Regions from separate parts of the Robertmurraya beringensis genome, predicted to be linked through region 2. Evidence: riboswitches for the same ligand, from Rfam matches in the RefSeq annotation. Region 2 holds a riboswitch; each other region holds the start of a gene.

What was found. A riboswitch is a leader RNA that binds a small molecule or an ion and turns the genes downstream of it on or off. The one in region 2 is predicted to bind cobalamin.
Region 1: another riboswitch for cobalamin. It lies ahead of ACFFHF_RS08540 (anaerobic ribonucleoside triphosphate reductase); the one in region 2 lies ahead of cbiB (adenosylcobinamide-phosphate synthase CbiB).
Region 3: another riboswitch for cobalamin. It lies ahead of ACFFHF_RS20545 (ribonucleoside-diphosphate reductase subunit alpha); the one in region 2 lies ahead of cbiB (adenosylcobinamide-phosphate synthase CbiB).

What each region holds. Positions count from the first base shown of each region.
Region 1 is NZ_JBHLUU010000025.1:33,118-36,554, forward strand. It holds gene ACFFHF_RS08540 (anaerobic ribonucleoside triphosphate reductase) at 1-1,265, opposite strand, end outside; cobalamin riboswitch at 1,504-1,682, opposite strand; gene ACFFHF_RS08545 (DoxX family protein) at 2,009-2,437, opposite strand; gene ACFFHF_RS08550 (alpha/beta hydrolase) at 2,512-3,156, opposite strand; gene ACFFHF_RS08555 (helix-turn-helix domain-containing protein) at 3,352-3,437, shown strand, end outside.
Region 2 is NZ_JBHLUU010000128.1:30,286-33,722, forward strand. It holds gene ilvD (dihydroxy-acid dehydratase) at 1-811, opposite strand, end outside; cobalamin riboswitch at 1,082-1,267, shown strand; gene cbiB (adenosylcobinamide-phosphate synthase CbiB) at 1,427-2,392, shown strand; gene cobD (threonine-phosphate decarboxylase CobD) at 2,367-3,437, shown strand, end outside; gene ACFFHF_RS23935 (bifunctional adenosylcobinamide kinase/adenosylcobinamide-phosphate guanylyltransferase) at 3,425-3,437, shown strand, end outside.
Region 3 is NZ_JBHLUU010000123.1:28,618-32,054, forward strand. It holds gene ACFFHF_RS20540 (DHA2 family efflux MFS transporter permease subunit) at 1-276, shown strand, start outside; cobalamin riboswitch at 811-1,008, shown strand; gene ACFFHF_RS20545 (ribonucleoside-diphosphate reductase subunit alpha) at 1,148-3,433, shown strand.

The sequences.
Region 1 (3,437 bases), on a different contig from region 2:
GTACGACAACCCATGGTAGCTGTTTCATACAGATAACGTGTTGGATCTCCGGCACTCCATTTTTCATGCTGATTAAAAGACGCATCTAAATTGATAAAGTTTGGAAAGAAACGTTTTGCCGTTACGCGACAGGCTAATCGGAATAAATCATAATTAGAATCGCCCTCTTTCAAATTGACACCGTCTTTCACTTTAAAAATTTGAATGGGAAAAATAGCTGTTTGCCCATAACCAACACCACGTTCTGTTGAAAGGAGTAGCTGCTCCATCACACATCGTCCCTCTGGAGAGGTATCTGTCCCATAATTAATAGAAGAGAAAACGACTTGATTCCCGCCGCGCGAATGAATGCTGTTCATGTTATGTATAAACCCTTCCATCGCCTGATACACCGTATTTATCGTACGATTTAACGCATATTGAATGACTCTTTCCGCTCCGGTCAAACCGTCCAAATCATTTTCCTTATAAGCAGAAATAGGTACAGCCTTTAATTTGTCAAAATCACTTCCCGTAAATTCACAAGCCTTCTTTAATTCTTTTTCATAAGTTACTTTAACAAATGGAGCCATATAGAAATCAAATGCTGGGATGGCTTGTCCTCCGTGCATTTCATTTTGAGCAGTCTCGAGAGAAATACACGCCATTATTGCCGCCCCATGAATCCCCTTGGGACGACGTAGTGCAGCATGATTCACCTCCATTCCATTCTTGAGCAGTTGATCAAGCGGATGTTGTAAGCAAGTTAAGCTTCGAGTTGGATAATAATCCAGATCATGGATATGGATCGCTCCCGTTCGATGCAAGAAATGATGTTCCGGTTTCAGCAATTCGGCTGTCGTATAAGCTTTTGTTGTTTCACTTGCAAACTTCATCATCATACCCGAAGGTGTCTCCGCACTCATATTGGCATTTTCCTTCGTAATATCGTTTGATTCCGCTCTAATAATTGATGCAATCGTTTCAAATGATTTTCCATTTCTAGCTTTCGTTCTTTCTTCATGGTATAAAATATAGGCAGTTGCTACGTCCAATCTTTCATTCTTCACTAGTTCCATTTCAACAATGTCTTGAATTTCATCTACTGAAATTTGCCTTTGTTGAATTTGTGTATGTAAAGCATCCAATACCTTTTGAGCTAGGTTTGTTGTCATTCCTGGTTCTGTAGCTTTTTCAGCCTTTTCAACAGCCTGTATGATTTTTTCAGGGCAAAACGGAACAATACATTTATCTCGTTTGATTACTTCTTGTAAGGTATTCATCATTTGCAAAATCATCACGTTCTTTCGTAAAAAGTATGTGTAAGAAAAGAATGGCGGTTGATTACCTTTTTAATAGGAAGATTCTCCAGTAGGTCAGATTGTTTTAGCATAAAGTTTCATAAAACCCCTCTTTTTGTCGTCAAATAAAAAAGCTATCTCATTGAAAGAGATAGCCTAAAATGGAAACGTTCAGAAATAAAAAAATGGATACGTCTCCATTCCTCAATCCCCGAAGAAATGATTCATCTGTTTTATATAGGCAGGTCTCCTGGCTTTGCTTCATTCTCCGATTCCCTTCCCATGCAGTTGCATAGTGGCATTGAATCATCGTCAGCTTCACAGTTGCGGGGACAGCATCGGAATTACACCGAATTTCCCTATTAAACTACATATAGTAGTACCTGTATAAAACGAACACCATATATTGTTTTCAATAGAATCAAGTGTACCACCCTTGAAATGGAAAGTAAATCTATAAATAGGAAGTTCACGAAAATGTAAAATTTAGACTTCTTATTCATGTACCCTCAAAGGTTATTGATGATATGTTAAAAGAGTTGCATACACATAGAGATCAAATAAACGATTTGCTTCACCATTTAACCATGACCCCGGATATTGTTGGAATGAATCCGATACATGAAATGTAACCGAAAGATATCTCTAGTACCATCCTTACTTTGTTAGCCAAAAAAATAAAGCATTACCCCTGATTTGAGGTAATGCTCTGATATTTTTTACATCATTTAATTTAGGGATGTTGCACTTTTCGTCTTTTGTCCTTTAAAAATAAGTTGATCCAGTGCAAAAGCATTAGAACCTGTTAGAGCAAGAGATACGGCCATTACTAAAAATGCTAAATCCAATTCATATCCAGCCATTTGACCATTTCCTAAAAAACCTGCCGCTAATTTCACTTTTAAGATGGCTCCGAGCATAAGTACCGCAAAAAGAACGGAAACCCATCTTGTAAATAACCCAAGTACTAAGGCAAGTCCTCCCACAACTTCTATTAAAGCCACACCGTAAGCAAGAAACCCTGGAAGCCCTATGCTGCTAAACCATCCTACCGTATTTTCAATCCCACCTTGGAATTTAACGAATCCGTGAATAAAAAAGATGATTCCTAATACTACTCGTAAAATGACAGAACATAATTCAAACTTGTTTTCCATTTTTCTTTTTCCTCCGTGGTTTAATTTTGTTTTGAGATTACTTTTTTGAATCTCCAAACTCTGATTAGAATTGGTTAATTATTTAAATCAGCTAGAATCCATTTCATCAAGTCTTGTTGGTTTTCTACTGAAATTGTATGTCCTTCTGAATAGGATTGAAAAGTAACTTGTGACCCTAGCCCTTGGAAAAACACATGACTGTCTACTCCCCATTCATACGGTAGTACGTTGTCAAATTTACCGTGAGAAATAAACAACGAAAGCTGATTAACAGGTTTCATGTTGTATTCTTCTTTAACGAATCCAGGAATATAACCGCTTAGGGCAACAATCCCCTTGATTCGGTTCCCCAATGTTAAGCCAAGCGTCATGGACAAAATCGCTCCTTGACTAAATCCAAGTAAATATATGCTATCTGGGTTGATTGGATAATTGTCAGTTGCATAATCAATGAAGGTAGTCAACTCACTGATTGCATGGTCAAATGCTTCTCTATGTGGTTTACCAAAGCCTTGAATGGTAAAGTATGCAAAACCTGGTGGTTGAGCTAAAGGACCACGAACGCTAAAAATGTAAAACGTATCTTCTAGTCCCTGAACAAGCGGCAGCATATTTTGTTCATTACTTCCCATACCATGCATCACAAAAATAGCAGGATAGGTTTTATTTGGCTCAATTTGAGATGGTTTACGAAGTTCATAAATCATTGGTGAATTCAATATACCTCATCCCTCCTTAAAATATTTACTCATATAGAAAACAATTCTCTATTAGAAAACACCTGAACAAAAAAATTGTTTCTTAATATGAATACTTGTTGTTTATAAGATAACAACCAAAGATATAGTATGTCAATAGTTTATTTGCTAATATATAATTATGTTTCATAATTGAAAACATTGGAGATGATTCGTCTGGATATTGGAGCCAAAATTCGAGCCATAAGAAACAGAAAAAAAATCACCATTTCTCAGATGTGTGAAGGAACAGGTCTTTCTAA
Region 2 (3,437 bases):
ATCCACCTAATGCCATATCAAGGGCAAACGCGTTATCGATTGCTTTTTCTGTAACGATATCACGAGGCTTAATATCCTTTTCAATCAGTTCCATTAACTGTGTTGCTGATTTCCTAACGAAATCTCTACGCTCAGGCGCTACAGCTAAAATCGTTCCATTACCAGGAAGAGCCAATCCAAGCGCTTCTGCTAAACAGTTCATCGAGTTTGCTGTGAACATACCTGAACAAGATCCACATGTCGGACAGCCAAACTGTTCTAATTCTAATAGTCCCTTGTCATCAAGTTTTCCAGCTTGGTATGCACCAACGCCTTCGAATACAGAAGAAAGTGAGATCTTTTTGCCATCGCTAGTTACTCCAGCCTTCATTGGTCCACCGCTTACAAAAACAGTAGGGATATTTAAACGAAGTGATGCCATTAACATACCTGGAGTAATCTTGTCACAGTTCGGGATACAAACCATTCCATCAAACCAGTGAGCAGCGACAACCGTTTCAACCGAGTCAGCAATGATTTCACGGCTTGGTAGCGAGTAGCGCATGCCGATATGACCCATTGCAATTCCATCATCGACACCGATTGTGTTCATTTCAAATGGAACTCCACCTGCTTCACGGATAGCGTCTTTGACAATTTTCCCGAACTCTTGTAAGTGCACATGTCCTGGCACGATATCAATGTAGGAGTTAACTACTGCGATAAATGGCTTACCAAAATCCTCTTCTTTTACCCCAGCCGCACGCAAAAGGCTTCGGTGTGGTGCACGATCAAATCCCTTTTTTATCATATTACTTCTTAATTCTGCCAAAATAATTCCCTCCCAATCTATTAAAAACCAATGGTGTTAATGTTTTAAATTATTAAAAAATTTTAACAAATAGAAGGAGAATTGTAAAGAAAGATGACAAAAGATTCATTTGGTAGATTTTAAAAGTTGTCTTCATTTGTCCTATTTTGTCGCTTTTAATATTTTTATGGTGGCAGTGAATGGCGGTTCCGATTTGTCACAATGAAAAAAATATGTCAGCGATTGCCTTGTCATTCCTTTGTTACAAGATTAGTATTAAGATATGAAAAGTAAATATGAGCAAGAATAGGTGTACTTCTTTTTAGAAGTCTAGGGAAGTTGGTGAAAGTCCAACGCGGTCCCGCCACTGTAAATGGGAGCATACTGTAAAAACCACTGTGCAATAAGGAATTGCATGGGAAGGTGCAGAAAGCAATGACCATCAGCCAGGAAACCTGACTATATCTTGACACCGTGTACCTACGAGGATAGGTGGTGTGGTCGGTTTCTTACATAAGGAAGAAGCTTATTCCAACATCTCCATATCTATGTGGAGATGTTTTTTTATGGGCTACGCAACAAAGGCTTTCTTCGGGTGGAAACTGCCCAACTTGTTATTAAAAAGGAGGGTTAACCATGTTTTTTCAACATTTATTGACCATGACGATTGCTTATTTTATTGATTTACTTCTCGGTGATCCGATCGATTGGCCACATCCAGTGAAATGGATCGGATCGCTGATCTATAAGTTCGATAATAAGTGGAATAAAGGGACGCGGAAAAAATGGAAGGGAGTGGCTATGGTAGTTACGCTTCTCCTGCTCGTTGTGGGAATTACGCTCTTGATTACGATGCTAGCTTATCAAGTTCATCTCATGGTCGGCATTGTGGTTGAAGCGGTGATCATCTGGACGACGATTGCTCAAAAAAGCTTAAAGGAGGCAGCGATGACGGTGTACGGTCCGTTAAAAAAGGGAGATCTCGTGGAATCTCGCCATAAGTTATCGTATATCGTGGGCCGTGACACCGACCAGCTCGATGAACAGGGGGTGGTTCGCGCGACGATTGAAACGGTTGCCGAAAACACAAGTGACGGAGTAACTGCTCCCTTATTTTGGGCGTTTCTTGGTGGTGCACCCCTTGCGATGCTGTACCGTGCAGTCAATACTTGCGATTCGATGGTTGGGTATAAAAATGATAAATATATGGAGTTTGGCTGGGCGTCGGCGAAGCTTGATGATTGGTTAAATTTGATACCGAGTCGCCTAACCTCCATTTGTATGCTCTTAAGCAATAAGCCGGTCCGATCCTCGGTAAAAGAGTCAGCGAAAATTGTCCTTCGTGATGCAAAGAAACATCCGAGCCCAAACAGTGGATGGGGAGAGGCTGCTGTGGCTGCAATACTTGGGATTCAGCTCGGAGGAATCAACTATTATAAGGGCATTCGCTCCGATCGAGCCAAAATGGGAGAACCTTATTTTCCTGTCACTGCGGAGCATATTTTGCAAGCCAAAGGTATTTTAACTCGAACGGTACTCTCATTTTTACTTTTATTATGGATTGGAGGGATGATCGTTGAAGTGGCCTACGCACGGAGCTAATCCACAATTTTTATATAAAGCACTACATCTTGACATGCCTGAAACAGTGATTGATTTTAGCGCCAATATTAATCCGATCGGTCCACCGGCCACAGTAAAGAACAGGTGGAATGAGCTGTTTTCTCTTGTATCTGATTATCCGGATCCAACGGCAGAAAGGCTTACAGGTTTGCTTTCAAAGCAAGAAGGAGTAAGGAAAGAGCAAATCTTAGTGGGGAACGGCGGGGCGGAGCTTATTTCTTTGGTCGGACGACTGCTCACTGGTAAAAAAGTGCTCATCGTACAACCAGCCTTTTCCGAATACGAAGAAGCGTGCCGAGTGAATCAATGTGAGGTACGCTACCACTTGATGGATGTAGACAGATGGGAATTACGCATTGATGAATTACTAGTGAGCTTACGAGAAGTAGACGCTGTATTTCTGTGCAATCCAAACAATCCAACGGGAATGTTTTTTCCGAAACATACGATTGAGGTTCTTGCCCGTGAATGTGCCCGATACGGAACCTTGCTTATCGTCGACGAAGCCTTTTACGACTTTATTGAAGAGTACGAATCTATCGTTTCCTGTCTCCAACATTGCGAGAACATGATCATTCTTCGTTCCATGACCAAAATGTTCAGCATTCCAGGAATCCGCTTAGGATACTTAATGGCCAATGAAGCCCTGCTAGCAAAAATTAGGGAAAGCAAACCGCATTGGAGTGTGAATGCGATAGCTATGAAGGTGGGGGAATGGTGTTTGTCAGAAAGTGACTATATAGAACAAACCATTCAATTGATAAAAAAGGAGCGGGAGAGGCTACAGTCTTTTTATCGTGATCAGGAATTCTCTTATTCCCCTTCAAACGTAAATTTTTATTTGCTAAAAGATACGAAAGTCTCCGATCCATTTCCGTTTTTCCGTTTTTTGATGGAAAAGGGGATGATTCCACGGCATACGATGAATTTCCCAGGACTTGACGGAAAGTGGCTACGATTGGCGATTAAGGGAGAAAACGAGCATGAAAGGTTATTAGAGGTGATGAGTGCATGGCGGAGGCTG
Region 3 (3,437 bases), on a different contig from region 2:
CACGCTCAAGAACTAGCTGACGAAGCGATGAAGACGGCAGCCGGTCAAGGAGCAGGAGTCGCACAGCCAACTGCTGAAATGATCGCTCAAATGAAAGAGCAGATCATGATGAAGGCGATGCTCGAAGGAATAAACGATGCATTCCTAGTGGCTACAGGGATTTCAATTGTTGCCTTCATTCTCGCTTTCTTTATCAAGCGTGCCACTCAAGCAGAGGATCCTCTAGAAGGAAAAGAGGCGCCAAAGGTGGTACCGGCGAAGTTAGCTGAGAATTAAATATAAAAAAGAAGAACTCCTTGAAAATGAAAAGGAGTTCTTCTTTTTTAGTTGTGCTTTTGATTGGGATACCTTCACCGTCTGTTTTGAAGTACGGTGTTCATGAAGATATTGAAATTTGTCTTATCCTTAATCAAGTAACCAGCAAAAGTAAAATAACCGGAGATTTTTACGTTAAATGTAGAACGGAGTTCGTTTTGGGGTAAATAAGTGGAGGTTTTCCGCTTATCCAAAGAAAAAACCCCTATTTTCAATTTTTCTGAGACAATAGGCGGAATCTCTCCGTCTATTTAGGTCTTTTTTAGAAAAAATTACTAATTAAGCGGAATACCTCCGTCTATTTATCAGATCGGTTGCTTAACCTGATCCACAGCCGATAGTGAGTAGCTACAGACCCCATGTCCTCCCGAAGTCAACAACAATATTTTACCAAAACAAACATTTTCTACTTGCTAATCTACTAAACTACCTTTAGTATTAAATTTGTATTATCTAGATATGGGTATATAAAATTAAATTCCAACTATATATAGTGTTGTTGCCTTAAGATAAGATGCCGCACGGCTTAATAGGGAATCTGGTGAAAGACCAGAACTGCCCCCGCACCTGTAAATGCTGACAAAATGAACAAACCACTGTGTAGTTTGCTTACGAGAAGTAGTTGCCTAAATGGGAAGGGTTCAAAGTAGAGTGAAGCATAAGTCAGGAGACCTATCTTACTTAAGATGTTTCAACTTCTTCGGGGACTTGGGAAGATGAGACGATGGCGACAGAAGACAAAATCGTGTTTGCCTGTTTGTCTTTTGCTGAAATCGTTTCATCCGCTCAAGGACCCACCTTAGCGGATTTTTTATTTTCAGGAGGGACGAGCATGACAGTAGTAGATGTACATGAAGATTATAAGTCGGTGTTAAGAGCGATTGAAGAGTGTTCTTCAACTTATCAGTTAGACGCGACAGAGATAACAAAAATGATCAATGAATTAGAGGCAGCAAAAAAAGAAGTGAGCCAACAAGCTTTATTTTATTCTTTAAATAAAATCGCGATGGACCAGCCGGATTGGACTTTTGTTGCCGCACGAATCTATTTAACGGAACTATACAAACAAGCTTCACAAAACCGAAACTACGATTCCACATATACATATGGGGACTTTTACGATTTGCTAGCAACGTTAACGGAGAAAGGAATTTACTCTCCAAAACTGCTGCAAATGTATACAGAGGAAGAAATTAAACAATTAGCAGCGGGAATCAATCCGGAACGAGATCAGCTTTTCAACTATATTGGTCTGTTCCTCTTTGCCGATCGTTACCTTGCAAGAGATCATGATCGAAAGGTATATGAATTGCCGCAAGAGAGATTCATGGTGATTGCCATGACTATCATGATGAACGAATCGAAAGGCCAGAGACTAGAGTTAGTAAAAGAAGCTTATTGGGCATTAAGCCATTTATATATGACTGTCGCAACACCAACCTTATCCAATGCAGGGAAGAACTTTGGTCAGCTGTCCTCTTGTTTTATTGACACAGTGGATGACTCGCTTGACGGGATTTATTTGAACAATTGGGATATCGCTCGCTTAAGTAAAGAAGGCGGTGGAATCGGAATTTATTACGGAAAGGTTCGTGCGTTAGGTTCCGATATCAAAGGGTTCAAAGGGATGTCCTCTGGTGTTGTACCTTGGATTCGATTGATTAATGATACGGCTGTAAGTGTCGATCAATTGGGGCAAAGACAAGGAGCAGTCGCCATTTATTTAGATATATTCCATAAAGACGTGATGAATGGCTTCCTTGAGCTAAAAACCAATAACGGAGATGAACGAAGAAAGGCTCACGATATTTTCACTGGAGTCACCATTCCAGATTTATTTATGGAAAAACTTTTAGAAAAAGATGAAAATGGCAGAAGCATCGGGGAATGGCATACATTCTGTCCACACCAAGTAAAGCAGCTGATGGGCTGGAAGGACGAAAATGGAACACCTCTTGGACTTGAAGACTTTTATGATGAAAATGATAGAAAGTATTTTACGGAAAAATACGAAGAAGCGGTGAATCAGCCTCTTTTACCAAGAAAAACCTACCGTGCAATGGATATTATGGCCCGAATCATGGTCGCACAGTTAGAAACAGGTACACCATACATGTTCTATCGAGATGAGGTCAATCGTCAAAATCCAAATAAGCGTGCAGAAGGAAGAACGTCTATCTACTGCAGTAATTTATGTACCGAAATTGCCCAAAACATGTCGAGTACAACGATTGTAAAAGAATACAAGGACGAAGATGGCAATCTAGTAATCGTAAGAAAGCCGGGAGAATTTGTTGTATGTAATCTTTCCTCGATCAATCTCGCAAAGTCTTATGGTGCCAATGAGCTTGAACGATTAATCAGAATTCAAGTGCGGATGCTAGACAATGTGATTGATCTAAATACCATTCCAGTCGGACAAGCCGAATTAACGAATCAAAAATATCGAGCGGTCGGCCTAGGTACGTTTGGATGGCATCACCTATTAGCCTTACAATCGATCCACTGGGAATCAGAGGAAGCGGTCCAGTTTGCTGATGAACTATACGAAAATATTGCCTATTATACGATTCAAGCTTCTATGGAGCTTGCGAAGGAAAAAGGAGCATTCAGTCAATTTGAGACGTCTGAATGGGCTACAGGAAAGTATTTCGAGCGAAGAAATTACACGTCCGAGCGTTGGAGTGAATTAAAGGAACAAGTAAAAACAAACGGAATTCGTAATGGCTGGCTGATGGCGATTGCCCCGAATTCTTCAACGGCAAAAATTGGTGGTTCCACCGATGGAATTGATCCATTGTACGCAGTGGAATATGCAGAAGAGAAGAAGAACTTTAAGTTCAAGGTAACCGCACCTGACTTAAACCATCGCACATACGCTTACTACCGTAGAGCAAGGCATGAGTTAGACCAAGTGTGGAGCATTCGCCAAAACGCTGCACGTCAACGCCATATTGACCAGTCCATCAGCTTTAACTTATATGTCAGACACGATATCAAAGCAAAGGACTTGCTCCACTTACACGTAGAAGCATGGAAGCAAGGGTTAAAAACCACGTATTATGTGAGAAGTACCTCACAGTCAGAGATTGAAGAATGTGAAGCTTGCCATAGCTAAGCTT